DNA from 2 places in the Oribacterium sp. HCP3S3_B9 genome. Region 1 is predicted to be linked to the other one. Evidence: a T-box and tRNA genes for the amino acid it is inferred to sense, from the RefSeq annotation. Region 1 holds a T-box; the other holds one or more tRNA genes.
What was found. The T-box of region 1 lies ahead of ACTNC3_RS07420 (threonine--tRNA ligase). A T-box ahead of a tRNA ligase gene usually reads a tRNA of that ligase, here a tRNA-Thr.
Positions count from the first base shown of each region.

Region 2: it has a tRNA-Thr gene. The T-box ahead of ACTNC3_RS07420 (threonine--tRNA ligase) is inferred to sense a tRNA for this amino acid. The anticodon was not compared.

Region 1 is NZ_JBQHVY010000012.1:47,341-63,528, forward strand. It holds gene ACTNC3_RS07360 (AEC family transporter) at 1-71, shown strand, start outside; gene ACTNC3_RS07365 (helix-turn-helix domain-containing protein) at 266-958, shown strand; gene ACTNC3_RS07370 (IS3 family transposase) at 967-1,851, shown strand; gene ACTNC3_RS07375 (hypothetical protein) at 1,983-2,336, opposite strand; tRNA gene ACTNC3_RS07380 (tRNA-Pro) at 2,650-2,724, shown strand; gene ACTNC3_RS07385 (HD domain-containing protein) at 2,784-3,659, opposite strand; gene ACTNC3_RS07390 (extracellular solute-binding protein) at 3,747-4,799, shown strand; gene ACTNC3_RS07395 (sensor histidine kinase) at 4,792-6,468, shown strand; gene ACTNC3_RS07400 (response regulator transcription factor) at 6,482-7,240, shown strand; gene ACTNC3_RS07405 (hypothetical protein) at 7,522-8,952, shown strand; gene ACTNC3_RS07410 (ABC transporter permease) at 9,032-10,861, shown strand; gene ACTNC3_RS07415 (ABC transporter ATP-binding protein) at 10,864-12,519, shown strand; T-box leader at 12,641-12,872, shown strand; gene ACTNC3_RS07420 (threonine--tRNA ligase) at 13,002-14,888, shown strand; gene ACTNC3_RS07425 (trimeric intracellular cation channel family protein) at 14,902-15,576, shown strand; gene ACTNC3_RS07430 (SDR family NAD(P)-dependent oxidoreductase) at 15,693-16,188, shown strand, end outside.
Region 2 is NZ_JBQHVY010000021.1:6,074-22,261, forward strand. It holds gene ACTNC3_RS09820 (ABC transporter ATP-binding protein) at 1-116, shown strand, start outside; gene ACTNC3_RS09825 (ABC transporter ATP-binding protein) at 113-2,032, shown strand; gene ACTNC3_RS09830 (carbohydrate kinase family protein) at 2,213-3,109, opposite strand; gene ACTNC3_RS09835 (amidohydrolase) at 3,260-4,597, shown strand; gene ACTNC3_RS09840 (amidohydrolase) at 4,756-6,165, shown strand; gene ACTNC3_RS09845 (ABC transporter permease) at 6,384-7,217, shown strand; gene ACTNC3_RS09850 (ABC transporter ATP-binding protein) at 7,235-8,272, shown strand; gene ACTNC3_RS09855 (polyamine ABC transporter substrate-binding protein) at 8,333-9,490, shown strand; gene ACTNC3_RS09860 (ABC transporter permease) at 9,512-10,291, shown strand; gene ACTNC3_RS09865 (hypothetical protein) at 10,330-10,644, opposite strand; gene ACTNC3_RS09870 (DNA polymerase Y family protein) at 10,641-12,134, opposite strand; gene ACTNC3_RS09875 (CapA family protein) at 12,290-13,657, shown strand; gene ACTNC3_RS09880 (YitT family protein) at 13,803-14,681, shown strand; tRNA gene ACTNC3_RS09885 (tRNA-Thr) at 14,839-14,911, shown strand; gene ACTNC3_RS09890 (C40 family peptidase) at 15,121-15,942, shown strand; gene ACTNC3_RS09895 (zinc-ribbon domain-containing protein) at 16,136-16,188, shown strand, end outside.

The sequences.
Region 1 (16,188 bases):
TCATCCTGTCCACCGTGCTCAGTATCCTGACCCTGCCGGTGATGGCCTATATCATCACAACACTGCTGTAATACCGTCCGCTGTACATGTGTACGACGATCTGTCGCGGTACTTCTGACGGACATCGAATCATATTCTGCTTGTGGCGTGAGAGAGCCACCTGTCAGACGGGTGGCTCTTTTGCTGAAAAAATCCCCGAACCGACATATGATATGCTACCCCTAAGTAGGACATTGAAAAAAGAAACCTACTTGGGGGTATTGTTATGTCCAGGAAAAGTAAGATAGACCCAGTACTCAAGATAAAAGCAGTTGAAGATATCCTGGTTGGCAAAAAGGGGGTGTGTGAAGTTGCGAGAAAGCTGAGGGTTGACGAATCCACGGTTAGAGGTTGGAGATTAATATACCTTAGTGGAGGTCCAACTGCTCTAGCTAATCAGTCAAGAAACAAAGTCTACAGTAAAGAGATAAAACTCAAGGCTGTTAGAGATTACCTTGACCACAAAGGCAGCCTTCGCGATATTTCTCAGAAATACGGCATACGTAACAAGCTACAACTCCGTAGCTGGATAAAGGATTATAATACTCATGGAGAGATCAAATCCCGTGGAAGCGGTGGAGGTAGCTACATGAGGAAAACCCGTAAGACTACATATGAAGAACGTCTTGAGATTGTCCAAGATTGCCTTGCTAATGACAAGAACTATGGTGCAACAGCCAAGAAATATGAGTGTTCTTATCAGCAGGTGCGTAACTGGGTAAAACGCTATGAAAACATGGGTTCTGCCGGGCTGGAAGACCGCCGCGGTAAACGAGCAGGCAGCCTTCCCAGTCGTACAAAAGAGGAAGAAATGCGTGACAGAATCGCAGAACTAGAGCGCAAAAACCGCTATCTTCAAATGGAGAACGACCTGCTAAAAAAAGTCAGAGAGTTAGAGATGAAGGATCGCTATCTCTAACCCGCCATATCTACGAGTACCAGGCGATCCAACAACTTTCAGAAGAAAAGGAATACCCTGTTGCCTTGCTCTGCGCAATGTACCATGTCCCGCGCAGCGCTTACTATCGCTGGATCAAAGATCCGGGCAGTTACAGGGAACGGATGAATCAGAAGATTGCAGACACAATCAAAAAAATCCATGAAGAACATCCGGATATGGGATACCGCAGGTTAAAAGATGAGCTTGAGAAAAAGCATGATATCAAAGCCAATGACAAACGGGTTCTCCGTATTTGCCGCAAGACGCATATACAATCAACGATAAAGTGGCGTCCCAAGAGCTGCACTCGCGGAAGCAAAGATCCTGCCTATATCGCTAAGAACTACCTGAATCGAGACTTCCACGCTGATGCACCAAATCAGAAATGGCTTACCGATGTATCTGAGTTTAAGTATTACGTTGGTATAGAGGTTCGGAAAGTCTATCTGAGTGCAATCCTGGATCTTTACGACCGGCGAATTGTTTCGTTCGTAATCAGCGATAGAAACGATAACCCATTAGTAATGGACACATTTGACTCTGCTGTTGCAAAGGAACCAGATGCGCATCCATTGTTCCACTCAGACCGCGGTTTTCAGTATACGAGTGCTATGTTTTCGACGCGTTTGAAAAAACACCACATGAAGCAGAGCATGTCTCGTGTTGCACATTGTATCGATAACGGGCCGATGGAAGGATTCTGGGGCATTTTGAAAAGAGAAACGTATTATGGCAGGAAATTCAATGAGCGGGAAGCGCTGGTCAAGGCAATCGAGAATTATATCGATTATTACAACAACGAGCGTATTCAAAGAAAGCTGCACCTAATGACTCCGCTAGAATTCCATGATCAGTATCAGACAGCAGCATAAAGAAATACCCTGGCTGACTTTTCGTCAGCCAGGGTAAACCTAGAACTTATTGTTATTCATTGTCCACTTGACGGGTAGCACACCATACGGTCCGGGGATTCGTTCATTTATTCAGTTGTATGTGCTGATGATCAGTTTACACCGTAGCCTAAAGCAGCTGCGTTGTCGATGCCCTGTGCAGCGAAAGCCTCACGAGCGAGGTTAGCCATAGCAGCAGCATACTCAGAGTAGTTAGCGTAAACAATCTGAGTGCCATCCGTAGCAGCAACAACTACAGGAGCAGCTGGATCAACAGCAGCCTGAGCTACAGCAGCCTCATGAATAGCGTTTGCATACTCAGCAGCAGCATAGGAGTAAGCGTTCTTTGCATTTAAGGAACCGATGTCATAGGAAGCAACACCAGCGAATGCAGGAACGGACATAGCAGCAACCAGAGCGCCAGTCATCACCATAGCAGCAATCTTCTTTGTCATCTTCATCATCATATACCTCTCAAATAAATTTGAAATCTGTCACTGAATTCGTGACTCAAAATTTCTAAACCTTTTATAACACATTTCTTAAGATTTTAATACAGTTTTCAAACATTTTCGTAATAAAAATAAAGCACAATTTACGAAAAAAGAGCGTAAATATAAACAGATTCCTGCTTTCTGTCGGATTTTCTTACGATTCCCTCCGGGTCCCCTGCTTGAACTGCTACACGTTAAAAATCACTGTAACTGAAAAAAGTCAAAAATCAGTTGACAACATTGCCTGAATTAAGTATAATATACAAGTCGCTTGAGAAAAGCGTATCGGGGTGTGGCTCAGTTTGGCTAGAGCACCTGGTTTGGGACCAGGGGGTCGCAAGTTCGAATCTTGTCACCCCGACGATTGATAGACCATCGAGAATGAACTCTCGGTGGTCTTTTTTGTGCTTTTATAGCGCTTCAGGAATACCGTTCCTGCTTTTCCAGGTAGGCTTCGTGTTCTTCCCGTGACATACATACCTTTCCGATCGGGGTGTCGTATTCCTGGCGGTCATTGAGAAGCCGGCGCTCGATGAACTGCTCGATGGCCTGGCGTATGTGCTTCAGCTTTTCGCGGGTGTCTGGATGATCACTCTGAAAGCGCAGCATCTCGTCGAGGTAGCCCTGTGCGCGTACCTGCCGGAAGCTCTCGGTATAGACGAGTCCGAAGACGAAGGCCATGTGGCCGATCATGAAGTCGATGGCGGTGCGAGCGTACGCGCGGTCGACATTGCGCGCATACATCACGTCATCGTAGACCTGATCGGAGATGGACGCGGTGCGGAAGGCTTCCTCCGGGAGATCATAGATCTCGCTGCGCGGTGTTTCGCAGTTCACGCGCAGGATGTCGATTTTATCTGCATCCCGCAGGATGGTGGCGAAGCGGTACTCGCGTGCACTGAGCTCCTCCGGGAGGCGGTACACGTTGTGGAGACGTATCGTCTTCTCGAGGAGCGCAAGCTCGTCCTCCTCAGCATCGCGCACAAAGAGACGGAGCTTCCCGTCATGGAAGAGGATATCCGCACTCAGCATCGCATGATTGCAGGACAGACGGTCCTGAAAGGTATGGTACTGGCGTAGCTGCTCGAAGCGGCCGATGTCGTGGAGCATACCGCTGAGCCAGGCGAGATCCCGGTCGGCCGCAGACAGTCCGAGGTCTTCCGTGATTGCGTCGCACATCGCAGCGACGCGGTAGGTGTGGTCTACCTTCAGCTTTACCTTCACATCGCTGAGATCATAATCTGAAACATAGGCTTTAAAGGCCTCTTTGACATGCATTCGATCGATGTTCACCATTCAGTCCTCCCCTCGCACATTTTTACTGAAAAATTTACGGTATTTCTATTATAATAATAAAATAATCAGAAAGTGGAAGTGAAAATCATGATAAAGCTGCACAAACGACGGAACATCTGCGCCGGTCTGCTTTTAACCGGCACACTTATACTCTCTGTGCTCAGTGCCTGCGGAAGCCGCGACACGGAGGCGACACCGGATTTCAGCGACATCCCCGCGGATCAGAAGCTGACGATCTATACGGCACATAAGGCCGAGGTCTACCGTCCGATCATCCAGGAATTCGAGGAATCCACGGGCATCTGGGTCGATGTGCGTGCGGGTGGCACGACCGAGCTGCTTGAAGAGCTGCAGGAGATGCAGAGCACGTCGAAGCAGGAGGTCGATGTCATGTTCGGCGGCGGCATCGAGATGCTGGAAGCCTATAAGGACTGTTTTCAGCCCTATTCGTCGCCGCTGGAAGCGAAGCTGGATCCGGTCTATATCTCGCCGGATCACTACTGGACGCCCTTCACCGAGCTTCCGATCGTGTTTATCTATAACACTAAGATCGTGCAGCCGGAGAGTGCACCGCACAGCTGGCAGGATTTCCTGGACGGCAGCTGGAAGGGCAGTATCAGCTTCGCGGATCCCTCCATGTCCGGCACGAGCTACACGATCCTCGAAACCATGAAGGATGCGACACAGCTTCCGGAGTCGGAGCTCCTCTCGAAGTTCTGTGATGACCTCGACGGGCATCTCGCGAAGGGCTCCGGAGAGGTACTCACGGAGGTCGCAAACGGCGACCGGCTGGTGGGCATCACCCTCGAGGAGAGTGCACTGAAGGAGATCGCACGTGGCAGTGATGTCGGTATCTGCTATCCGTCGGAGGGCACCTCTGCGGTTCCGGATGGTGCGGCCATCGTGAAGAACGCACCGCACCAGGAAAACGCCGAGCGCTTCATCGACTTCATCCTGAGCGATCCGGTGCAGCGCTATACGATTTCCCCTCTGTTCCGGCGCTCGGTCCGTACGGACCTGTCCACGAACGACAAGACCGTAGGGCTCCGTATCCTCGCCTTCGATATCGAGGAAGCCAGTGAACGGCAGACGAAGGTGCTGCAGGACTTCTGGCAGATCTGGGAGGCACGTTATGCTTGAGTACATCAACAAGTCCTACCGCCGTCAGCTGATGTTTTACTTCACACTGGTATCCGTCGTTCCGCTCGTCCTGAGCGGACTGCTGCTCGTCGGCATGTTCCGTACGCGCGTTCACCGGGAGTTCGCAGCGCAGGATCTCGCGAAGCAGCAGCTGATCGAGCAGCGTCTGGAGGAGCACTTCCGCTCCGTCGAGGAGGTCATCGCGCAGATTGCAGACGATCGGGATATTCGGAAAGCATTGACCCAGGGTACGGTCTCGTCCTCGAACATCTATGCGGCGCTCTACCGTGAGACACAGGCGATCCGCTCCTTCTCGACCGTCGACATCTACGCCGGTGAAAAGCGCATCTATACGACGGACCGCGGCACGGTGTCGAAGACTCTGCCGTCCGATTTTGGCATCATCGCCCGCCTCGAGGCACAGCCGACGGAGACGGCCTATGTCCTGAACTACGACGGCATCTATACCCGCGAAACGAGTCTTCAGATCGGTCGTAAGATCAATGCCAATGCCGGCTACGTCATCGTGACGATCGACCAGAGCGATTTCGAAAGCATACTGAAGGAGAGCTATAACGGTAACGAGGGCGTCCTCCTGTTGAATGCCTACTGGGAGCCGCTCTACGCCGGTGGAAACCTCGCTTCCGAGGCGAACCTTCAGCTTTTCCGGAAGAATCGTCTGGAGGGTCGACGCCTGAATGAGACATTCGCCGATAATCTCTATGCGGCCTGCGTCGGCGACACGGGACTGACGCTCGTCTATATGACGCCACCGGCACTCAGCGAGGACATCTTCCGTATGATGTTCATGATGCTGCTGATCATCACGGTGCTGGTGCTCATCGGAAGTCTCATGCTGTCCGGCTATGTATCAAACTACCTCGCCCAGCCGATTCAGAAGCTGAGTGACGGCATGCGGGCCCTGCGTCATGGAGATCTGAACGCCCATGTAGAGCTTCCACGAGATGACGAGCTCGGCCAGCTCGCCGATGGCTTCAATAAAACGACGGTACGGATCCGCCGGAACATGGAAGAGCGGGTGCAGCAGCAGAAGCATCTCAACGAAACCGAGATGCGGATGATGCAGGCACAGCTGAATCCGCACTTCCTCTATAACACGCTCGACACCATCAAGTGGGTGGCGAAGGCACATCAGGTCCCGGAGATCGTCGCACTCAGCTCGGACCTCGCGAAGATCCTCCGCCGCAGCATCTCGGGCCGGGAGTTCGAAACGCTGCAGGAGGAGCTCGAGCTCCTCGAAAGCTACTGTAATATCCAGGAGCTGCGCTTCGATGACTCCTTCAGCTTCGAGGTCGAGGTGCCGGAGGAGCTGATGGCATGCATGGTGCCGAAGCTGATGCTGCAGCCGATCGTCGAAAACGCCATCATCCATGGCCTCGAGGGCGTCGAGGATGGACTCGTGAAGGTCACCGCCCGCCGGGTAGAAGAGGAGCTCGAGGTCCATGTGATGGATAACGGCTGTGGCATCGAGGATGCCTTCATCGAGATGGTGAAGAAGCATGATGGAAAGCTGCTGAGCGGGCATCTCGGTTTCGCGAACGTGGATTCGATCATCCGTCTGAATTATGGCCCGCAGTACGGCATCGATATCGCACGGCTGCCGGAGGGCGGTACGGATGTCATTCTCCGCCTGCCGTATACGAAATAAATGGAGGTGTAACATGATACCTGTACTCGTCGTCGATGACGAAAAGTTTGTCCGGGAGGGCATCGTTCAGGGGACCGACTGGAAGAGTGTCGGCTGTGAGGTCGTCGGACAGGCGAAAAACGGAGAGGAGGCCCTCGCACTGGCGCGCACACTGCATCCGTTGCTGATCGTCACGGATATCCGCATGCCGAAGATGGACGGCATCGAGCTCGTGCGGACACTGCGCGAGGAAAAGCTGGATGTAAAGGTCATTTTCCTCACAGCCTACAGTGACTTCAGCTATGCGCAGCAGGCGGTGCGCCTGCAGGCCTCCGACTATCTGCTGAAGCCATTCGAGGACGGACAGCTCGAAGCGGTCGTAAAGAAGATCCTCGGGGAGGCGATCCTGCACGGTCAGCACACGGCCTCACCGAAGGATGCGGAGCTTCTGCCACTAAAGGACGCGGACCCGGAGATGCATCGCTATGTACAGAGTGCCATCGGATACATCGCAGATCACTATAGTGAGGATGCCATCAGCATCACGCGCATCGCCGAAGCGATCGGCGTATCCGAGGGGCATCTCAGCCGTCTCTTTAAGAAGGACACCGGACAGAGCATCAACAGCTATATCACCTGCTATCGGATGCGGACAGCGATGCGCCTCCTCCGGGATGTGCGCTATAAGGTCTATGAGGTCTGCGAGATGGTCGGCTACCACGACATCGCCTACTTCTCCAGTACCTTTAAAAAACTGACCGGGATGACCCCGTCCGATTACCAGGCAGGCTGACACGCGCGGACGCGCATGCTGGTGCGAGGATGGAAGCGGCTGAACAAAAAGAAACAGAAAAGGCCTGAGCTGTCCTATAGGAAGCCAGACCTCCGAAATATGTGCATACTGCACACGAAAACGCGGATAAATGATAAAAAGATGTCAGAAATGACCATCAAAATATCATTTTTACCGCGTTTTGGTTTTGCGAAAAAATTTCTATACTAGACGCATCAAGTAAAGAAAGCTCTTCAGAACATATGGAGAGCCGATCGTGAAATCATAAGGGAGGCACATTTATGAGAAAACGTAAACTCATCTCGTTACTACTGACTGCATCAATGGCCGTATCCATGCTGGCCGCATGCGGATCCTCATCGAACAACAGCGCAGCCACCACGGCAGCCGTTGCCGCTGACAAGCCGGCAGAGACCCAGGCGGCACAGCCGGCGGAAACCGAGGCTCCGAAGGAAGAGAACCTGACCGGCATCGATGCCATCATCAAGGAAGCCGAAGGGATGTCCATGGAGGAACTCGCAAAGAAGGCCATCGAAGAGTCGAATGGTAAGACCTTCTACGGCGTCGGTAACTCCTCACGTGGTAAGTCTGCACTTCCACTGTTTATCGCCTATCTGCAGACCATCGATCCGAATTACAACATGGAGTTCGAGTGGCAGCAGCCGAAGAACAACAAGATCTTCGAGCAGCTCACCGCAGATTCTCTGAAGGACAGCGGAACCTTCGCGATGACCCTCATCCAGGATGGTAACCAGATCAAGAGTAAGATGGTCGATACCGATATCTTGAAGACCTTCATCCCGAAGGAGTGGGCAGAGGCCAACGGAACCACCGCGGATGCTTACAGCGGCTACCTGCCACTGCAGACGCTGAATAAGGTCTTTATGTATAACTCAACCGGCTCCGCTGAGTTTAAGAACTGCTGGGATTTCATTTATAAGGATCAGCACCCGCTGTACATGGACATCGATTCCGAGCTCGTCGGCAAGAACTTCCTGTACATGCTGACCGAGGATAAGTACGCCGGCATGCTGAAGGATGCCTACGATGCACTCGATGATGAGCACAAGGCTTACTTCGATCCGACCATTCAGGAAGTGGCTTCGGATGCAGACGATTTCGGTCTCGGTGAGAACGGCAAGTACGCCCTCGCATGGATCAAGCTCTGGGTAGAGAATTACAACGCACAGACCGATGATGGCCCGATCTGCAACACCCTCGTAGATAAGTCCGCGAAGGATCAGTCCGGTCTCCTCGTTTACTCGAAGCTTCGTTCTGTAGAGGAATCCGCAACGGTTTCCGTCAACAACATCAAGGTAGCTGCATACCAGGATGGCTATAAGGGCATCGGCGGCTACGGCTACAACCACTACCTCTTCCTGACGAAGAACAGCCCGCTTCCATGGACCGCATGTGCATTTATATCCTACATGACATGTACAGAGGACGGCTTCAGTGCATGGGGCAAGGACATGGGCGGTTACAGCTCGAACCCGAAGGTTGCAGAGCAGATCGAGGCAACCTATAACCACGCAAAGGGCGGCTATAACGACGCTGGCGAAGATGCGTTCCCTGCAAAGGATGACCGTGGCTATGACTGGTGGACCACCACCGGCGAGCTCGTACTCGAGGATCCGGAGTACTGCGCAGACGCTGCATTCGGTGTCGGCAGCTGGATCGAGACCCTGACCAAGTACGCAGACGCGAAGTAAAAGCGCATTATATGAACTGATTTTTCGGCCGGGGAGCTCATGACTCCCCGGTCGGTTTTAAGAACGGAGGAATTCATCTATGGAAACGACTGCATCCGGTACACGTGATACGAAAGCCATACTCCGTAATAAGATCGTCACCTTCTTTTCGAAGCCGCAGAACATCATCCTGCTCGTCTTCGGTATCGTGCTCACCTTCAGTACGGTAGCCCCGATCGTCGCTATCGTCCGTGACACCTTCCAGATCCATCCGGGCACCATCGACGCACATCTCACCGGAAAGGCCTCCGGCTACAGCGTCGTGAACTATGTCGATCTTTTTACGAGCCGTCTTGCAATGACCAATCTCTGGAAACCACTCATCAATACCGTGATTCTCTCGGTCATGACCTGTGTGATTTCCATCCTGTATGGTGGTTTTTTCGCCTTCCTGGTGACGAGAACCAACATGCGCTTCAAAAAGTATTTAAGCTCGATTTTCATTTTTCCGTACATCATGCCACAGTGGACTCTCGCCGTCGTATGGCAGCATATGTTTAATTCCAATGCTGTCTGCGGTACGTCCGATGGCCTCCTCGCATCACTGTTCGGCATCTGTATGCCGAAGTGGTTCTGTCTGGGCACTTTCCCGAGTGCCATGGTACTCGGTCTTCACTATGCACCGTTCGCCTACATCCTGATCGGCGGTATCTTTAAAAACATGGATGCGAACCTCGAGGAGGCAGCGACCATCCTCGATACCCCGAAGTGGAAGATCATGCTGCGCGTGACGCTGCCGATGATCCGGCCGGCGATCCTCAGTACGATCCTGCTCGTCTTCGGATCCGCGATGGGCTCCTATCCGGTGCCGCATTACCTCGGCCTCACGACCCTGTCGACGAAGTACATCTCGCTGAACTCGAAGTACACCGGTGAAGCCAGCATCCTCGCGATCATCATGATGCTCTTCGGCGTCCTGATCCTCGGACTGAACCAGACCTCCGTCACCGGTCGCGCGAACTACACGACCGTCACCGGTAAGTCCGGGCAGCTCAGTAAGATCAACCTCGGAAAAGCCGGAAAGTATATCATGGGCGTGGTCTTCATCCTGCTGACCTTCTTCACCTCCATCTGGCCGATCCTTCTCTTCGCGCTGGAGACCTTCCTGCCGAACCCGGGCGATTACAGCTTCCTGTACACGCACGATACCTCAAACCTCACCACGAAGTGGTGGCTGACGCATGAAAATGTCAGTGAGAATGGTATGTATGGCCAGCACGGTATCCTCTATAATCCGACCATCTGGCACGCCTTCAAGGGTACTCTGTTCCTCGCCATCGTCTGTGCACTCATCGCCGGTACGATCGGCACCCTGATCGGCTACGCCGTATCGAAGAACCGTCGCTCGAAGTGGGCGAACTACGTGAACAACGTCGCCTTCCTGCCGTACCTGATGCCATCCATCGCGGTCGGCGCTGCGTTCTTCATCCTTTTCAGTAATCAGCACGTGAACCTGTTCAACACCTACACCCTGCTGATCATCGCGGGTGTCGTCAAGTACATCCCGTTCGCCTCCAGAAACTCCCTGAACTCGATGCTGCAACTCTCCGGTGAGATCGAAGAGGCTGCCATCATCCAGGATATCCCGTGGCATAAGCGGATGCTGAACATCATCATCCCGATTCAGAAGAGCTCCATCATCAGCGGCTATACCCTGCCGTTCATGACCTGCCTTCGTGAGCTGTCCCTGTTCCTGCTTCTCTGCACCCAGGGCTTCATCCTCTCCACGACACTGGATTACTTCGATGAGATGGGTCTGTACGCCTTCTCCAGTGCGATCAACCTGATCCTCATCATGACGATTCTTCTGTTTAACACCCTCGTCAATGTCCTGACGGGAGCAAGCCTTGATAACGGAATAGGAGGTTAAGTATGCCGTCCATCACATTAACACACATCACCAAACGCTGGAAAAACTATTTCGGTGTCGATGACCTCAGTCTCGATATCCCGGACAATGCCTTCGTCACGCTGCTGGGGCCTTCCGGCTGTGGAAAAACCACCATCCTTCGTATGATTGCGGGCCTCGAGACGCCGACCGAAGGGCAGATCAAAATCGGCGACCGCGTCGTCTTCGATTCGGATAAGGGAATCAATGTTCCGGCCAATAAACGAAAGGTCGGCTTCCTCTTCCAGAACTATGCACTCTGGCCGAACATGACCGTGTATCAGAACATCTCCTTCGGTCTTAAAAACATCAAAGAAGAGCTGCCGCGGATCGACGTAAAGGCGAAGGTCAGCTCCGATCTCATGCATGCGCTGAAGAGTGGAAAGAAGGTAAAGGACCAGATCGAGGACTGCCGCGATAAGAACGGAAAGCTCGATACCGAAAAGGCCTACGTGAAGCTCATCGACACCTTCAACCTCTCCATCATGAGCGCGAAGGAGCTCTTCAACCTGAAGATTCATGAGGCGGCGGATCCGCAGCAGGCGGCCGACGCGGCACGTGCCGGCTATGAGAAGACCCTTGCGGAGATCAATGCAGGCTATGCGGCGAAGGGGCAAACCCTCGACGAGCATTTCCACGTCACACAGAACGGCACCGCGATCATGGAGGTCCGGAAATTAACAGACGAAGAGATCGACAGCCGTGTACGTCAGGTTTCCCGCGTCGTCAAGATCGGTATGTTCATGGACCGTTATCCGGCAGAGCTTTCCGGTGGCCAGCAGCAGCGTGTCGCCATCGCCCGTACCCTCGCACCGGAGCCACAGGTGCTCTTCATGGATGAGCCGCTCAGTAACCTCGATGCGAAGCTTCGTCTCGAGATGCGCTACGAGCTGCAGCGTCTTCACCTGGAGACCGGATCGACCTTCGTGTATGTCACCCATGATCAGATGGAAGCGATGACCCTCGCGACGAAGATCTGCCTGATCAACAACGGTGTCCTCCAGCAGTACGACGCACCGCTCGAGGTCTACAACCGCCCGACGAATCTCTTCGCGGCCGATTTCGTCGGCAACCCGTCCATCAACTTCGTAGAAGCCACGGGTGAGCAAAGTGCAGACGGCAGCGTCACCCTCGAGATCTTCCATGGCATCCATGCACGCTTCATCCCGAACGAAGCGCTCGAGCTTCCGACCTGGTTCACACAGCGGGACGCAGATGCTGCCGCGAAGAAGCAGGCAGAAATCGATCGCCTGAAGCAGAAGCACGCCGTCGAGAAGAGCAACAAGGATGAGGTCTTCAAGTACCATATCGAAAAGGTCATCGAAGAGGACAGCTCCATCCTCGAGGATCCGATCCTCACAAACCGCGACCTCGTGCTGGGCATCCGTCCGGAGGCGATCGACATCGAGCCGGAGGGTGCGCTCCAGACCACGATCTTCGGTGCCATGCCGACCGGTATGGAATCGACGCTCAAGCTCTGTGTGCAGGATGACTACCTCCTGACCGGCGTGATCTTCGGGAACAATGCCTACAGGATCGGCGAGCAGGCCGGCATCGACATCCACGGCAGCCACATCCTGCTGTTTGACCGTCAGTCTGGAAAGTGCATCGCCGACGGTCGTCTGGAAATCGAGAAATAAGGCACTCTGTACCTGACAGGGGGCACTCGGAGGGACGGCAACGTATGTGACTGCAAAATCCCGGCCAGCCCCTTGACAAAGCGATGCGCCGAACCTACAATGGCTGTGTCAATTGAATAGACAGAAATCGTTGAAGAGGACAGTAGTATTTGATTTCGGATACAGAGAAACGCCGGTTGCTGCGAGGCGTCGAGGAAATAAATATGAACACCACCTCAGAGAGGTCCTTAATCGGACCCGTTGACTACGTTACCGTCGAAAGAGTGGTCATCTGTGCAGGTGCTGAAGCATTCGCCCACAGGATATGTGGAAGATGACAATTTGGGTGGAACCGCGAATCTATCGTCCCAATCAGTTCGAAAGAGCTGATTGGGGCATTTTTGTTTAAGGCAGAGATTCGCTGTGTGGCACTGGACCGGTTGTCCAGACACGAAATCAGCCGACCCAAAGGGCTGGTTTTGAAACATTCAAAGGAGAAACAAATGGAAAAGGAAGAGTTATTACAGGTGTATCGTCATTCCCTCGCACACATCCTCGCAAAGGCAGTGATCGAGATCTATGGTAAGGAAGTACAGTACGGCATCGGACCTCAGATCGAGGACGGCTGCTACTATGACTTCGTTCTGCCGGAGGGCAAGAGCATCGGTGAGGAGGACTTCAAGGCCATCGAGAACAAGATGCGTGAGATCATCAAGCGTCGTGAGCCGTGGACACGGAAGGAAGTTTCGAAGGCCCAGGCGAAGGAGATCTTCAAGGATCAGAAGTTTAAGCTCGAGCTGATCGAGGAGCTTCCAGAGGACGAGACCATCTCTGTTTACTATACCGGTGATGATTATGTCGATCTCTGCCGTGGACCGCACGTAGAGAATTCACAGGAGCTGATGAGCGCGGCTTATCAGATTCACAGCTGTTCCGCAGCATACTGGAGAGGCGACGAGAAGCGTGACCACATGCAGCGTGTCTATGTGTATGCATTCCCGACGAAGGATGAGCTGAAGCAGCACGTAAAGATGATCGAGGAGGCGCGTGAGCGTGACCACAAGAAGATCGGTGCGCAGCTTGAGCTCTTCATGTTCAACGAGACTGCTCCAGGTATGCCATACTGGCTGCCACGTGGATGGCAGATGTACCAGGCACTGCTTCAGTACAGCCGTGAGGTACAGCGCCGCCATGGCTACACCGAGATCGCAGCGCCGCTCGTAAACAACAAGCGTCTCTGGCTCGTTTCCGGTCACTGGGCACATTATCTCAACAACATGTTCATCGTTCCGGGTATCGACGGCTACACCACGGCAGACGCGGATATCGAGAACGTGGTCGAGGATTATAAGGATGCGGCAGCCGAGAAGAAGGTAGCGAAGATCCAGGCCGGTTCTGTCATTTACAACCGTGAGAACATCGACACCATGGCAGCGAAGCCGATGAACTGCCCGAACGCGATGCTTACCTTCAAGCGTAAGCTTCGTTCCTATAAGGAGCTCCCGATCCGTTACTCTGAGTACGATGTGCTGCACCGTAAGGAGAAGTCCGGTCAGATGAACGGTCTCTTCCGTGTACAGGAGTTCCGTCAGGATGATGACCATACCTTCGTGATGGAGTCCCAGATCAAGGATGAGATCGCGGATGTTATCTCTATCGCAGACGAGATCTACAAGACCTTCGGTGTCACCTACCGTGCAGAGCTCTCCACCAGACCGGATGATTTCATGGGTGATATCGACGTCTGGAATCGTGCAGAGGCATCCCTCAAGTCCATCCTCGACGAGAAGTATGGCGAGGGCGGCTACGAGATCAATGAAGGCGACGGCGCATTCTATGGCCCGAAGATCGACCTTCAGATCAAGGATGCACTCGGTCGTGAGTGGCAGTGTGGTACGGTTCAGCTCGACTTCCAGCTTCCGCACAACTTCGGCCTGAACTACACCGCAGAGGACGGCACACAGCAGATGCCGGTCGTTATCCACCGTGCGATCTACGGTTCCCTCGAGCGTTTCATCGGTATCATCATCGAGAACTTCAAGGGGAACTTCCCGTTCTGGCTGAATCCGTATCAGGTAGCCCTCGTTCCGATCCGTGAGGAGCACAACGCCTATGCGAAGAAGGTAGAGGAGGCTCTGCTGAACGCAGGCATCCGTGTCGAGGCAGACTACAGCGATAAGAACATGAAGACGAAGATCAAGGGCTTCAAGAACTACAAGGATCCGTACATCCTCGTACTCGGTGATCACGAGGCAGAGGAGAACACCGTATCCATCAACGTACGTGGTTCCAACAAGCAGATCCAGAACGTTCCGCTCGACAAGTTCGTCGCTTTCTGCCAGAAGCTGAACATAGAGCACACCCTCGAGCTTCCGGACGAGATCGACTGAAGCTGAGATAGCTATGGGCTTTGATGATGTGATTTTTATTCTTGAAATGGTCGGTACGGTGGCCTTTGCGATTTCCGGTGTCATGGTCGCAAAGGATCGGAAGATGGACATCTTCGGTGCCATCGTACTCGGCTGTGCGACGGCCGTCGGCGGCGGTATGATCCGTGACCTCATCCTCGGCGAGATCCCGCCGGCGATGTTCACGAAGCCGGTCTATGTGACCGTCGCCTTCATCACCTGCGTCGTCGACTTCATCTTCGAGCGCAGCCAGACCACCGGGAACTATATGGATAAGATCGACCGGAACCGGATCCGCTCAAACTTCATCCTGAACGTCGCCGATTCTGTCGGCCTCGCCGCGTTCGTCGTCGTCGGCTGTCGTACGGCGGTCAATGCAGGCTACGGTGCAAATATGTTCCTCGCCTGCTTCGTCGGCGTCCTCACCGGCATCGGTGGTGGCATCCTCCGCGATATCTTCGCCGGGCAGATGCCGCTCATCATGCGGAAGCGAGTCTATGGCATCGCGGCCATCGTCGGAGCGATCGTCTACTGCGGCCTGTCCGTCATCGCCCGCCCGGCGGGTGCCTTCGGAAGCACGATGATCGCCGCGGTAGTCAGCATGATCGTGACGGTCCTGATCCGCTTCCTCGCGATCTACTTCCACTGGAATCTGCCGTCCTTCAGATAATGAACGAGGCTACAGTATCCGGAATTGAAAACACAGCACAATCGCAGGATGGACGTCCTGCGGCAGGACAGAAAGCGGCTGCACATCGTGCAGCCGCTTTTTTCGGAAAGGAAATTATGAAAACAGCGATTATTACAGGTGCCTCCCGCGGCGTGGGAAGAGCAGTGGCAGAGACATTGGCCCGCGACGGCTGGCGGCTCATCCTGAACTGCCGCTCTCGCTTCGACCTCCTGGAGCAGGTGGCGGAGAGGCTCCGCGGCGTGACGGAGGTGCATACCGTGCATGGCCCGATCACAGACGAGGTCCTCGCCGCACTGCTCGGGACACCAGGCACGAAACCCCTTCCGATCCTTACGGAAGAGGATCTTGATGGGACGCAGCCTGAATCCTGTGCTGCCTGCGAAGAGCAGAGCGATCTCGTCATATCGCACGGTCCGCAGGATGCACTTACACGACGCACGCGGATCGAGACCCCGGAGAACGCCCTCCTCCTCGTGAACAACGCCGGCATCTCGACCTTCAACCTCGCCCAGGACGTCTCGGATGACGAGCTCGAGGAGATGCTCGATGCCAACGTGAAGGACATGTTCCGCCTCACCCGCGCCGTGATTC
Region 2 (16,188 bases), on a different contig from region 1:
AGCGCGACGGTGTGAAGCCGGAAGCATTGGCAGAAGCAGGCGGAAGTGCGCAGCTGCGTGACGATGTGAAGCCGGAAACATTGGCAAAAGAGGCGAAAGGAGGAGAGCAGCGATGAAGGGAAACAGAAATATGCGCGGCCCGGTCGATAAGACGGTGCTGAAGGACGGGACCCTCGGACGGCTGATCCGGATGATCTTTTCGTTTTATCCGGTGCTGCTGCCGTTTACGCTCGCGTGCATCCTCGTAAATGCGATCATCACGGCGATCCCGTCCCTGTTCCAGCAGCGCATCATCGCGCTGATCGAGCAGAACTGGCAGAGCGGTGACTGGGCCGGTGTGTCCGCCCGGATCCTGAGCCTCGTGCTGACGCTGGCGGTCCTCTATGTGCTGTCGCTCATCGCGGGCACCACCTACAACCAGTGCATGGCGGTGATCACGCAGGGCTCGCTTAAGAAAATCCGTACGAAGATGTTTGACGGTATGCAGAAGCTGCCGATTTCGTACTTCGACCACAACGAGCACGGCGACATCATGTCCTACTACACGAACGACGTCGATGCGCTGCGCCAGATGATTTCACAGTCGATCCCGCAGCTCCTGAACTCGGGTATCATCCTCGTCACCGTTTTCTCGCTCATGCTGTACTACAGCATCTGGCTCACGATCCTCGTGGTCGGCGGCATTGTCGTCATGACGAAGGTCGTGAAGAAGGTCGGTGGCAGCTCCGGACGCTACTTCGTGAAGCAGCAGGCGGCGGTTGCACAGACCGAGGGCTTCATCGAGGAGATGATGAATGGTCAGAAGGTCGTGAAGGTCTTCAACCACGAGGATGTGGCGAAGCGCGACTTCGACCGGATTAACGACGAGCTTTTCGCGGTGTCGGAGAAGGCGAACCGCTACGCGAATACCCTGATGCCGATCCTCGGCAATATCGGAAACATGCTCTATGTCGTGCTGGCGTTCGCCGGCGGCGTGCTGCTCTTCCTGAAGGTGCCGAACCTGAGCCTGAGCGGTATGGCCCTCAGCATCAGCATCACCGTGCCGTTCCTCAACATGGAGCGGCAGTTCGCCGGCCAGATCGGCGGTATCTCGCAGCAGATCAATGCGATCGTCATGGGTCTCGCGGGTGCGCGTCGTATCTTCGCGCTGATGGATCAGCAGCCGGAGAAGGATGAGGGCACGGTGACGCTCGTGCGCTGTCAGGAGCGGAACGGGCAGATCGAGGAGTGCAGTGAGCGCACCGAGCAGTGGGCCTGGAAGAAGGTCGAGGCGGACGGCAGCGTGACGTATAAGCGCCTCGAGGGTGACGTCGTCCTGAAGAATGTGGATTTCTCCTACGACGGAGAGCACACGGTACTGCACGAGGTCAATGTCTACGCCCGTCCGGGTCAGAAGGTTGCGTTCGTCGGTGCCACCGGTGCCGGTAAGACGACCATCACGAACCTCATCAATCGTTTCTACGAGATTCAGAAGGGCACCATCACCTACGACGGCATCGATATCCAGGATATCGAGAAGGCGTCCCTTCGAAAGTCGCTCGGCATCATCCTGCAGGATACCGTGCTCTTCACGGGTACGGTCATGGAGAACATCCGCTACGGAAAGCTCGATGCTTCGGATGAGGAGTGTATGGCAGCTGCGAAGCTCGCCGGTGCGGACAGCTTCATTCGTCGACTGCCGAAGGGCTACGACACGATGCTGATCGCAAACGGCGCGAACCTCTCGCAGGGCCAGCGCCAGCTGCTCTCCATCGCGCGTGCCGCCGTCGCCGATCCGCCGGTTATGATCATGGATGAGGCCACCTCCTCCATCGATACCCACACCGAGGCCGTAGTGCAGAAGGGCATGGACGCCCTCATGGCCGGACGCACCGTCTTCGTCATCGCCCACCGCCTCAGCACCGTGCAGAACTCCGACGTCATCATGGTCCTCGACCATGGCCGCATCATCGAACGCGGCTCCCACGACGAGCTCATCGCCGCCCGCGGCAGCTACTACCAGCTGTACACCGGCGCCTTCGAGCTGGAGTGATCTTGATAAAGTTAAAAACAGAGGATGTCGCTCGCGCGACATCCTCTGTTTTTATTGTGCGGCGATTCCAGACTGCCGCCGCTTTCGTCTTAAGAATTTCGTAAGGGGGTCTGACCCCATAAACTTCAGTTTAGATTTTGTTTAGAAAAATTTAATGGGGTCAGACCCCATAAACTTAGGTCAGCGGCGGATGTACGCGCCGCCTTCCTGGGCGACGACTTCGGAAGCAATCTGGTTTGCGAAGCGCATGGTGTCTTCCTCGGTCCAGCCGAGTGTGAGGCCGGTGAGGACCGCACCGCAGTGCGAGTCACCAGCACCGATGGTATCGACGACGGTCGATGGCACGGATGGTGCGCTGTGCACGGAGCCATCCGCAGAGATCCAGAGGACGCCGTCGGCACCGCGTGTCACGATGACCATGTTTCCGGTCTTCGCGTGCAGCACCTGCGCCGCGGCGAGAACGCGATCCTCGCTACCGCTCATCCCGGCGAGGGCCTGCGCTTCCTGCTCGTTCAGGTGAAGGATCGGGTGCATCCCAAGGATGCGTTCCGTACGATCCGTGTCGACCTCGATGCCGCGCGGGCCCGGTGCATACACGACGGTGCCGGCGATGTCCGGATGCGCCTCGAGCCAGGCCACGAGCTCGCCACCGGTCGTTTCCTCGACCTCGAGTCCGCAGATGTAGGTATAGTCGAAGCGCTCGCCCGCGAAGGCGTCCATGTACTCCGCATGGAAGCTGTACTCGATCCCGTGGACGGAGAGGAAGGTGCGCTCGCCGCTTCGCTCCACGAGGCAGTAGCAGCAGCCATTTTCACTATCCGGGACGGTGATTGGCCCCCGGAAGCCTGCATTGTCGAGATGCGCGCGCACAAAGTCGCTGAACACGCCGTGGTCGCCGATCGGCGTCACGAAGCGAAGATCGACATCATAGGCCTTCGGTACCTGCGCCACGTTGAACGCGCAGCCGCCCATCGCGAAGCGCTGCACCGGATGCATGTCCTCGCCGGTTGTCGGCAGGTGGTCGAGTCGGAGAATCACATCCACACAGGTGGAGCCGATGATGAGAAGTCGTTTCATAATATTCCTCCATGATTTCAGGGTGGCATTTTCTGCCTGCGTTTACTATACTACTTCACATGAGGGAGTTCTTGCAATACAGAGTTTTATACCTGCCATGACATTAGCACGCGGGCTATACAGGATATACAGAACACACAAGGAGTAATCATGGAAATAGATAAGAACAGCATCTACCAGGAATTTGCGGCGGAGGCGTCGGCGATGCAGGCGCGTTCGGTGGCGCTGCGGCGTGATCTTCACCGGCATTCGGAGACGGGCTGGCTCGAGATGCGGACGACGGCGATCATCGTGCGGCGGCTCCGCGCGCTCGGCTATCAGGTGTTGACGGGGCGCGAGGTCTGTCTCGCATCCGCGCGGCTCGGGCTCCCGGACGCAGACATCATGGCGGCGCACGCAGAGGCGGTGCTGCAGCAGGGCGTGACGGAAGAGGAGCTGACGCCGGATCTCCGCGAGGGCTTCACTGGCGCGATCGCCATCCTCGACTGCGGCCCAGGCCCGGTGGTGGCGCTTCGCTTTGACATCGACGCGCTCGGCATGGTCGAGTGCCCGGAGTCGACGCATCGCCCGACCCGCGAGGGCTTTGCCAGTGTCAATGCAGGTATGATGCACGCCTGTGGCCATGACGCGCATGCGACGATCGGCCTCGGCGTGGCGGAGCTTCTCATGAAGCATCGCGACGCACTTCATGGCACGATCAAGCTGATTTTTCAGCCGGGCGAGGAGGGCGGCCGCGGCGCTGCGGCTATCGTGGCCCACGGACACCTCGACGACGTCGACTACCTGATCGGAAATCACATCGCGCCGACCGGCGCGCTTGACGACGGCGACGTCACGCCGGGCACCTACGGCTCTCTCGCAAACACGAAGTACGACGTCTATTATACCGGCACGGCAGCCCACGCAGGCGGCTTCCCGGAGCGCGGACAGAATGCGCTCCTCGCGGCAGCCCAGGCGAGCCTCGGACTCTACGCGATCCCGCGCCACTCCGCCGGCATTACCCGCGTGAACGTCGGGACGCTCCACGCAGGCACGGGGCGCAACGTCATCCCGGACCGTGCGAAGATGGAGATCGAGGTGCGCGGCGAGACGACCGAGATCAATGAATACATGATGCAGCAGGCGGAGCAGATCTGTCAGGGTGCCGCCACGATGCATGGCTGCCGCTGCGAGATGAAGATCGAAGGCCGCGGCGAGTCACAGCACAGTGACGAAGCGCTCTGGCAGCGCATCGCGACGCTCGTGCGGACGGAACTCCCGCAGTACCGCGTGAGCTCCACCCCGAACGCGCAGAACTGGGGCTCCGAAGACATCTCCCTGATGATGAACCGCGTCCAGAGCCACGGCGGCCAGGCGACCTACATGCGCACCATGACCGACATGGCGAGCGAGCAGCACACCGTCCGCTTCGATTTCGACGAGCAGGTGCTCGCGCGCGGCATCACCCTGTTCAGCGCGATCGTCTACGACCTCGCCGGTCGTGCGTGACGCCGAGGCATCTGCCTGCGGCCAATGCCTCGGTCGCTCATCCGATGGCGGGCCGAATCGAGTTCGACCGGCGGAAGTGCGATGAAAGATTTCCGGAATTCCGGGCATCCGTCACTGGTGAACGAGATGAATGCGAAAAAAGAAAGGCTTCTTACGATATGAAAACACTGATTAAAAATGTGACCATCCTGACGATGGATGACGCCGACCGCGTGCTTCACGACGGCTGGCTCCTCATCGACGGCGAGAAGATCGCCGCGCTCGGTGAAGAAGAACAGAAGCAGACGGAGACCTCGCTCGACGATCGTACGGTAGCTTCAGCACAGACAAACGCCGCTGCCCAGCCGATCGAGAACCTGCAGCAGGCGGAAGCGGTGGCGGACGAGGTGATCGACGGGGCGGGCGGCATCCTGCTGCCGGGCTTCGTAAACACGCACTGCCATGTGTCGATGGTGCCGTTTCGTTCGATGGGCGACGACTGCCCGGACCGACTGCGCCGCTTCCTGTTCCCGCTGGAGCTCGAGGCGATGACACCGGAACTCGTCTACTGGGGCGCGCTCTACGGCATCGCGGAGATGTTCCTCTCAGGCACTACGACCTTCCTCGATATGTACTACTTCGAGGATCGCGTTGCGGAGGCCTGCGAGCAGGCCGGCATCCGCGGCTACCTCGGTGAGACCCTGATCGGACAGAAAACCTGCGACAGCCCGGACGAAGCGTATGGTGGCTTCGCCTATCAGAAGGACTTCTTCGCGGAGTATCACGGGGCACGGCATCCACGCATCCACCCGATTATCGCGCCGCATGGCACGACGACCCTGTCACCGGAGAAGCTTCGCGAGGCGCATGAGCTTGCGGTGAAGTACGACACGATCTTCACCCTGCATGCCTCCGAGATGGACTACGAAATGGAGCATTTCCGCGCGATGGGCATGACCCCGACCGCCTTCCTCGATTCGATCGGCGCGTTGGACGAGCATACGCTCGCGGCGCACTGCATCCACATGACCGAAGAGGACCTGCAGCTTATGAAGCGCCGCGGCGCCGGCATCGCCCACTGCATCTGCAGCAACACGAAGGCCGGCAAGGGGGTGGCCCCGATGGAGCGGGCACGTCAGCTCGGCGTCGGCTTCGGCCTCGGCACGGACGGCCCGTCCTCCGGTAACACGCTGTCGATGTTTGACCAGATGCGGATGCTCCCGAATGCCCAGAAGACGGCGAACCATGATCGCTCGCTCTTCCCGGCCCGGACCATCGTCCGCGCGGCGACCCGCGGTGGTGCCGAAGTACTGCATGGCACGGACTACGGTTACCTCGCCCCGGGGATGGCCGCCGACCTCACGCTCGTTTCGACCGAGGCTGCCCATATGTTCCCGGTGTACAACCCGTTCTCAGCATTGGCCTACGCCGCGAACGCGGCCGACGTCGACACGGTGTTCGCAAACGGCCGGATGGTCGTTCGCCACGGAGAGCTCACGACGCTCGACCTCGCGGAGATCCGCGCACAGCTCGTGGAAAAAATGAAGCCGTTTATGTCCGCCGCGGAGAAGTACAGCGATATTATTTGATAATGTACAAAAATAGGTTTGAATCCGCGCGCTACCTATGTTATAAATAACGTTGTTTTAAAGTACTCCGTTTACTTATTTACAAATCTTTTGCTTCGAGTTTACGAACATCGCCTGATCGAGGGCTGGCGCGGCTGATCGAAGAGGGCTGATGCATCACCGAAGCGAAAGAGGAAACCCGCGGCCTTTGCGAGGAGGTCGTCGACTGGAGGGTAATCGTGCAACTTTTCAAGAAGAATATCTGGTTTTTCATGATCCTGCCGGGCGTGCTGTTCCTGGTGGTGTTCATGCTCATCCCGCTGTGTTCACTGCTGCTCACTACAGTATTTCCAGACCAGGGGGATTTCTCTATGTCCGCCTACGCGACGGTACTTCAGAGCACCTACTTCCAGCAGGTGTTCCTCCGCAGCCTGAAGCTGAGTATCCTGAGCACCATCCTGTGTGCGCTGCTCGGCTATCCGGCGGCTTACTACATCGCGAAATTCGCGAAGAACAAGGGCATGCTGATGGCTTTCGCCGTCTTCCCGATGTTCACGAGCCCGGTCATCCGCTCCTTCAGCTGGATGGTCATCCTCGGAAAGAAGGGCATCGTCAACCGGTTCCTGGTGGCGATCGGACTCTTCGCGAAGCCGCAGGGCCTTCTCTATAACGAATTTTCCATCACCATCGGTTTCATACAGCTCTTCCTCCCGCTCATGATCCTGTCGCTGATCGGCGTGATCGAGAGCATCCCGGAGGACCTGACGCTCGCCGCCGAAAGCCTCGGCTCCACGAAGCTCGGCAGCTTCCTGCGCGTCACCCTGCCGCTGAGCGTATCCGGTCTCGTCACTGGCTCCGTGCTCGTGTTCACCGGCTGCATCACCGCGTACACCACGCCGCAACTCCTCGGTGGCACCGACACCCGTGTGCTCTCGACCATGATCTATCAGTATGCGATGAGTCTCGGTGACTGGGTCAATGCTTCCGTCGTTGCGGTCGTCATGATCGTCGTCACGATGATCGTCTCCACGATCGTGAATGGTGTGAGCCGCAAGGTGAACCCGCTGGCATAAAAATAGGAGGAAATACCGTGTCATTACTTGAGTTAAGAAATATCACCGCAGGATATGGAAAGAACATCATTCTGAAGGACCTGAACCTGAACGTCGAGAAGGGCGAGCTGGTCAGCCTCCTCGGCTCCAGCGGCTGTGGTAAAACCACGACGCTCCGCCTGATCGGCGGCTTCTCTGAGCCGATGCAGGGCGACATCCTCTTCGACGGAAAGGACTACACCCATGTGCCGCTGCATAAGCGGAACTTCGGCTTCGTGTTCCAGAGCTACGCGCTGTTCCCGCACATGAACATTTTCGAGAACGTCGCGTTCGGTCTGCGTCGCCGCAATCTGCCGGAGGCAGAGATCCAGGAGCGCGTCATGAAGATGCTCCACACGGTCGACCTCGACGGCTTCGAGAAGCGCCTTCCGAAGGAGATGTCCGGCGGACAGCGTCAGCGTGTAGCCCTCGCCCGTGCGATGGTTATCGAGCCGGATCTCATGCTCTTCGACGAGCCGCTCAGTAACCTCGACGCGAAGCTCCGCGTGCAGATGCGTGTTGAGATCCGTAAGCTGCAGCAGGAGCTCGGCTTCACTGCGATCTACGTCACCCATGACCAGGAGGAGTGCTTCGCGATCAGTGATAAGGTCGCGATCATGAACCACGGCGTGATCGAGCAGCTGGATCGCCCGGAGGAGATCTACGCGCACCCGAAGACCGAGTTCATCGCGCACTTCGTCGGCTTCGAGAACTTCATCGATCTCAAGCACAGTGAGGGCACGCGCTGGACAGCGGCCGACGGCAGCGTTCTCGAGATCGCACATCCGAAGGAGGGCCGTGACACGACCCGCGCCTGCATCCGTCCGGACGACATCCTCGTCGCGGCAGCGGGAGAGGACGTCGCCAATGCTGTCTCCGGTAAAGTCGGTGTGCGTACCTACCTCGGCAAGCGCATGCAATATAACGTGGAGACCGCCCTCGGCGAGCTCATCGTCAACACCTCGAACGACCGTCTCTTCGATGTGGGAGAGAACATCACGCTTTCCCTCGACGCGCATAAGATCGTTATGGTATAAATTCGTCGTTCGGCGCTACGTATAAGGCGCTTGATATATCATCATCTAGTGGAGGAAATTATGAGAAAGACATTATCCCTTGTGCTTGCAGCTGCTATGCTGAGCACCACCATCGCTGCGTGCGGTTCATCGAACAACACCGCTACAACCACCGCTGCCGCTACTGAGACGACAGCCGCTGCTGAGACTTCAGCTGCTGAGACCACCGCTGCTGCGGGAGAGACTGCAGACGCGTCTGCTGCCCAGGACTTCGCCGGCCAGACACTGACCATCTCAACCTTCTCGTTCAACGCGGAGCTTCTTCAGAAGAACGTATATGATCCGTTCATGGAGCAGACCGGCGCGAAGCTCGTCGTAGAGACCGGTAAGAACGCAGAGCGTGTAACGAAGATCGAGGAGTCTCCGGAGAATTACGATGTGGTCATCATCGGCGATTCTTTCGCAGCACAGCTTGCCAATGACGGTATCTTCGAGAGCATCGATCGTTCGAAGATCGCGAACCTCGATTCTATCTATGATGTCGCGAAGGCACCGATGGGCGAGGAGTACGGCCCGGCGTACACCTTCAACCGTCTCGGTATCGTCTATGATCCGTCGATGATCGACGTAGAGATCAAGAGCTTCGCAGACCTCTGGAATCCAGAGCTGAAGGACTGCATCGCTGTTCCGGATATCACCACCACCTCCGGTATGCTGTTCTACTATGCAACCGCAGCTGCCTTCGGTCTGACCCCGGGTCAGGACGATGACGCCATCTTCGCAAAGCTCGAGGAGCTGAAGCCAAATGTCGTAAAGACCTGGACTTCTGCCAACGACACCATCACCATGCTGAACCAGGGTGAGGCTTCCGTTGCGACCCTCCTCGACTACAGCTACACCACTGCGAAGCAGGCAAACCCGGACTATGTATGGGTGAATCCGAGCGAGGGTAACTTCGCCGGCTTCAACATGCTGAACATCACGAAGGGCTGCAAGAATAAGGAGCTCGCGGAGGCGTTCATCGACTTCTACCTTTCCAAGGACGTACAGCAGGCCGAGGCACTCGACGGTGTCGACTCTCCGGTAAATACCGAGGTCGAGCTCACCGAGGAGCAGGCTGCAAACTTCACCTATGGCCAGGAGATGGTCGACAGCCTGGTTCTTCCGGACTGGTCCCTCATCACAGAGAAGAAGGCGGACTGGATCAACCGCTGGAACGAGCTGTTCTCAGTTCAGTAATAATAAATTGGAGATGAAGAAATGAAAAAGAACAAAGCCCTGCTGCTGATCACCATCCTGGTATACGTCTTTCTGATCGGACCGCTCCTGATTATCATGGCGGCCTCCTTCAGTGATACGAACTATCTGACGTTCCCGGGCCATGGATTCACACTGAAGTGGTATGCACAGGTGCTGACGATGAAATCCTTCATCTCCGCAGCACAGACCTCGGTGATCGTCGCGATCGTGTCGACCCTGCTCGCCCTGGTACTCGGACTGCCGGCGGCCTATGCGCTGAACCGCTATTCGTTCCGCGGCAAGGAAGCCATCAAGACCGTCTTCCTGTCACCGGTGCTGGTTCCGGTCGTCGTACTCGGTTTCGTCATGCTCCGTTATGTTGTCAATGTGCTGAAGCTTCCAGTGATGCCGAGTCTTCTGATCGGCCACACCCTGCTCGGTATCCCATACGTCATGCGTGTGGTGACCGCGAGCCTCGCGAACTTCGACTTCGCGATCGAGGAAGCAGCCGGCAGTCTGGGTGCGACGAAGGTGTATTCCTTCTTCCATATCATCCTGCCAAACATCAAATCCGCCATCGCGTCGGCCTCGATCATGGCGATGATCAACTCCTTTAACAACGTATCGCTGTCGGCCTTCCTGACCGGCCCGGGCGTCAATGTACTCCCGATCGAGATGATGAGCTACGTAGAGTATCACTTCGACCCGACCATCGCCGCCCTCGCGACCCTCATGATGGTCATCACCCTCGGCATCATGCTCCTGATCGAGAAGACCCTCGGACTGAAGTCGGTGGTGTAAGCATCTAAAACTGAACAAGAATCGGAAATGGGTGGTGATCACATGATCATCACCCATTTGCTTTCGGCGGGATAGTAGACCAACCGGAAGCTCTGCTCCAGGCCGCCGAGGACGGCGGTGCAGCTGAAATCCCGGCTGGGGATACCTGCGTAGTGCTTCTCCTCGGAGGACTTCACATGGATGTTCTGGATGTAATGGATCTCGCCGTCGTCTCCTTCGAACTTGAAGGAAAGCGGGATGATCGTACCGGAGCTGGTGAACCAGCTCTTGACGGCGATGGGGTATGGGCGACCCTTACGGGTGCCGCTGTCGATGTGCGGGAGCACATCACTGATGGCAGTGAAACCGGTCATAATATTGTTTCCTTATTGTAGTCCACCGTTCGCCGCTCGCGGGAGATGCCGCCGTTCATGTGGTCGATGGCGTACGGATCCGCGCAGCCGGGGGCGGAAACGAAGCGGGCGCGCTTGATCGCGTCGTTTCCATAGCGGGTACGGATCTCATCGACGGCGTACTCGGCCTGGCGAAGCTTCCCATAGTCGTAGCGGTCGAAGAGGTCTACCTGTCGGCCGACAGCGTGGCTCACCTTACTGGTGTGGATGCCCAGGTGGCGGATCGGGTAACCGGTCCACAGCTCATCGAAGCAGCGACATGCGGCATCGTAGATTTCCAGCGTCAGGTCCGTCGGTGAGCGGAGCTGCTTCTGATGCCCGTAGAAGCGAAGCTCGCTGTCGCGAATGCTGATATCCACACAGCTGACACGAACCTCATCGGCACGGATGCGCTGGGAAACCGTCTCTGCGAGGGAGAGAAGATGCCAGTAGGCCTCCTGTCGGTCCGTCACGTCATGGATGGTCGTGCAGGAGTTTCCATAGCCCTTCGGCGGGGCCTCCATGAGCTGGGGGATGACCGGACTGTCGTCGATGCCGCAGGCGAACTGCCGTACCAGAAGTCCATGCGACTTCATGCGGTGATAGAGTATGTCCGGGTCGAACTGCGCGAGCGCACCGATGGTATGGATGCCCAGGCGATGCAGCTTCGGGGCCGTCGCGTAGCCGACATAGAAGAGCTCCTCCACGGGGAGCGGCCACATCTTATGCTCGATTTCAGACGGCCAGAGGGTATGCACCTGATCCGGCTTCTGGAAGTCGGAGGCCATCTTCGCAAGCAGCTTGTTACTCGAGATGCCGATGTTCACCGTGAAGCCGAGCTCCTCTCGGATCCGCTCCTTCAGCTGCCAGGCCAGCAGTACCGCTCGATGCTCGACCTCGCTCTGCCAGGTGGCATCGATCTCCGCCGGCAGCCGAATCGCATCGAAGGCACGGATGCGGTCTTCGAGCGTGTTTGTGGAGCCTGTCGCCCGCTGCCTGTCGGATGGAGTGGATGAAGGGCCGAGTACGGTATGGTCGGTAGAGGCATCGGCCGGGGACGGCCCTGGTGCAGTATGGCGGAGCAGCAGCGCGCGGTCCTGAAGCCAGGGCGTGCCCGTCATATCGAGGAAGGCCTCGTCGATGCTGTACTTCTCGATGGTGTCCGTGTACTCCTCGAGAATCTCGATCATCGCCCGGCTCGCGTGGCTGTAGAGCGTGTAATTCGGCGGGACGATGACGAGCTCCGGGCACTTCCGCCGTGCGTCCACGATGGGCTCGCCGGTCTTAATATGATATTTCTTCGCCGGAATCGACTTCGTGAGGATGATCGCGTGGCGCTTACTCTGGTCGCCGCCCACCGCACTCGGAATCGTGCGGAGATCGAGCGTACCACCGAGATGGTGGATCCGATAGCACGCCTCCCAGCTGAGAAACGCAGAATTCACATCGATATGAAAGATAATCCGTTCCATAATCCCACCTCTTAACGCGAAACGCTTGACAAACATCTGTTCTATTTATTATGATAGCCGTGAACGGAACGGATGTCAATCATAAAAACGAGCAGATGTTCTAATTAATTTTTATAACAGCGCCCGACATAGGGCGGGAAAATAGAGGGAGCGAAATGGAGCAGGAGAATCGGAGAGAGCACGGGCGGAGCCGTCGGAAACTGGAAGAACAGATGGAAAGAGGAAGCGGAACGAAGCGCTGGGTCGGGCTGTGGAGTGTCCTTCTGCTCGGTATCATCGTGGCGCTTGGGGTGATTACGCTGTGCCCGGATGATGGGAGACGTATATCATCAGCTGTCGGCAATATAGGAGAAAATCGGACGGCTTCCAGTGAAACCACGGGTATGAATGGAGAAGCCGGTGCAGATGGAGCAGACTCGATAGGGAAGGAAATGGATGGATCCGTTTCCAAATCAGATGAAAGTGAGCGCGGAGCGGACGACACCACGATCATGATTGAGAATCCGACGGAGACAGACGCTGCGGGGAATCCTGGCACCGCGGATACGGAGGATGCCGAAACAGCGGGGACAGAAGCTGTGAAGGGAGCGACGCGCCTTCTGTTTGCGGGCGATGTGTATCTCAGCGACCATGTGCTGGAAGCGTATGACGCCGCCGGCGGCATCGACGGTGTCCTGTCACAGGACTACCAGGCGGAGATTCAGGCGGCAGATTTTTTCATGACGAATGAAGAGTTCCCGTTCAGTACGCGTGGAACGCCGGCACCGGACAAGCAGTTCACCTTCCGTGTGCACCCGGAGAAGGTGAAGCTGATGCAGGAGATGGGGATCGACCTCGTCACGCTCGCAAACAATCATGCGCTTGACTATGGGCGTGACGCGATGCTCGATACGATCGATACGCTGGACCATGCAGGGATCCGTCACGTGGGTGCCGGAAAGAACCTTGCGGAGGCACGGAAGCCGGACGTCGTCGAGTTGAACGGGCGGACGTTTGCCTTTATCGGCGCGACGCGTGTATATCCGGAGGCGGACTGGGCGGCGGGCACGGATTCTGCCGGCATGTTTTCAGCCTATGATGGCGGTGCACAGCTCGCGGAGGAAGTGAAGGCGGCGAAGCAGCAGGCGGACTATGTCATCGCCTATGTGCACTGGGGCATCGAGCGGGAGGAGACGCCGAACGAGGTGCAGAAGAGCATCGCACATCGACTCGTGGATGCGGGCGCAGATCTGGTGGTCGGCGCACATCCGCACGTTCTGCAGGGCATCGAATACTACCAGGGCGTGCCGATCGCGTACTCGCTCGGAAACTTCGTGTTCGGCAGCTCGATTCCGAGCACCGCACTGCTGCAGGCAGATGTCGATGATGAGGGCATCCGGCTTCGCCTGATACCAGGTACGTCTGCCGCTGGCTATACGCGGAAGCTGGACGATGCGGAGAAAATCGCAGCTTTCTATGAAAAGATGAGCGGTCTCAGCAGTGGTGTGAAGATCGACGCGGATGGATATGTCAGTGCGTCGTGAGATGAATGAATAAATATTATCTATATCTGCCATGCCAAATATGTTATGATGAACGGAGTCTGGTGAACATACAGCCGATTCCGAAGCGCGGGATGATGTGCTGAACCGGATATGGACAGATGGTGTAGAGCAGGGAGGACTGGATATGCTGATGAAACGAACACCGATGCGGGATTATATGCTGATTGCGCTGGGCGCGCTGCTGATGGCGATTGGCAGTAAAAATATCTATGATCCGAATCAGCTGGTCGTTGGTGGTGTGACGGGTCTCGGCATCATCCTGCGGAGCTGGATCGGGATGCCGCTGTGGCTCAGTAATACTCTGCTCAACATCCCGCTGTTTCTTGCGGCGTGGAAGTTTCTCGGCGTGAAGTTTATCGGCAGGACTCTGTATGGTGCGGCGATGCTGTCCTTTTTCCTCTGGCTGCTGCCTGGTGTCAGTCTGATTCCAGATGGTGATCTGCTGCTGGCAGCTGTATTCGGCGGTATCCTTTCGGGGCTCGGCTTCGGCTTGATCCTGATCGGACAGGCGACGACCGGCGGTACAGATATCCTGGCAGCGCTCCTGCATATTCCGTTTCCGCAGTACAGCATCCCGCAGATTCTCCAGGTCATCGACTGGTTGATCGTCGCTATCGGTGTCGGTGCGTTCGGCGGTATCCATGCGCTGTATGCGATCATCTCTGTTTATGTCGTGACGAAGGTGTCGAACGGCCTGATGGAAGGCACGCATTACGCGAAGGCGGTCTGGATCATCACGTCGGAGCCGACGCAGATTTCGGATGCCATCCTGCAGAAGCTGGACCGTGGTGTCACTGGTGTGCATGCGATCGGTATGTACTCCGGTAAGGAAACGACGATGCTTTACAGCATCATGTCGAACCGCGAGATCACGTACCTGAAGGACCTCGTACATGAAATCGACCCGAACGCCTTCGTGATCCTTTCAGATGTCCGCGAGGTCATGGGAGAGGGCTTCTCCCGAGAGAAGCCGATACCGAAATCCGGGTCCCCTGCTACCTGAACGCTTACCACTGGGTGTTACCGTTCAGACAGGGCTGCTGTCTGCCGAGCTACGAGTGAACAGTAACCGCCGGGGCGCCGGTGTTTGTGAACTGTGAGAATTCCGCTTTACATTTGGCGGGCGACGTGCTATATTGTAATGGCGTTTTGAGGCGCATGCTACTGTAGCACAGTCGGTAGTGCATCTGATTCGTAATCAGAAGGTCACCGGTTCGAATCCGGTCAGTAGCTCGATATTCTCTTGTGACAGCAGTGTCAATCTGAACTAGAGTGACTACCGTTAAATCGTAAAGCGAATATTACCGAAGACAGAGTCCTGGTTTCAGATGCGAGAAACCAGGACTTTTTTTGTAACACAGCTGACGGACGCGTCGGCGTTACTGCGCAAACGTTGTTCAGTCAAGGCTGCCCTCAGGGGCGTCTATGCAAAGGAGATTCCAGTGAAAAAAATAGTGAGTGCAGCCATAGCGACCGCGGCTCTGACCATCACAGCGACGGTGACAGCATTGGCCGGAAGCTGGGGACAGCAGAACGGTTCGTGGGTGTATCTGAACGACGCCGGACAGCTTCAGACGGGCTGGGCGTGGATCGATGGCAACCAGGACGGGATCGCCGAGTCGTATTATTTTGATCTGAATGGATGCTTAGCGACCGCTACGACGACACCGGATGGCTATACCGTGAATTCGGATGGCGCCTGGGTACAGGATGGAAGCGTGCAGACGAAGGTGATTCCTCTTTCGAATCCGAATGCGCTGGGCCGTCTCGGTACGGTAGCCGGCAGCTCGTCGATGTCGAGCGACAGCTTCCTGGTCGCAGGCAGTGCATACGAGAATGGCAAGAATTATATGCATTCACAGGAATCACTACAGCAGGTCACCGGTCGTAAGGATATCGTAAACTTCGCGCGGCAGTATGTCGGTGCAGGCAAGCTCCGCTATGGTGCTGGTACGAATCTGAACGGTGGGCCGGTGGACTGCTCTGGTTTCGTGCTCGCCGTCTTCCGTCAGTTCGGCATTTCGCTTCCGAGAACCTCCGCCGAGCAGTGCGCAGCTGCTCCGCGTTATGTTTCCGAGGCAGAGATGCTTCCGGGCGATCTGATTTTCTATGGCAACGGTGGTCGCGTGAACCACGTCGCCATCTATACCGGTGAGAATTCCATCGTCCATGCGACGAACAGCTCCCGCGGCTGGGTCTTCGAGGACAGCGGCTCTTCTGCGATACACTACGCCCCGATCATCGCCATCGGGCGGTACTGGTGATATAATCCTGCGCGCGGTATGAATGTACTGCCGGGATGTTCATGCAGTTATGGTCTGGAAACTTCGCGCGCATGACGCCTGCGGATTACCCCGGATTGACGGGTCGTGTCATGGTGTGCTGTGGAAGTGAAAATCCGGCGCGCGGTGAACCCGTAAAGGTCGACAGCATTGGCGGAAGCACGTGGAGGTGCACATGTTTTTCTTCTTCGGAATCATGAATGATCAGAAGGATCTCGATTTTCATCA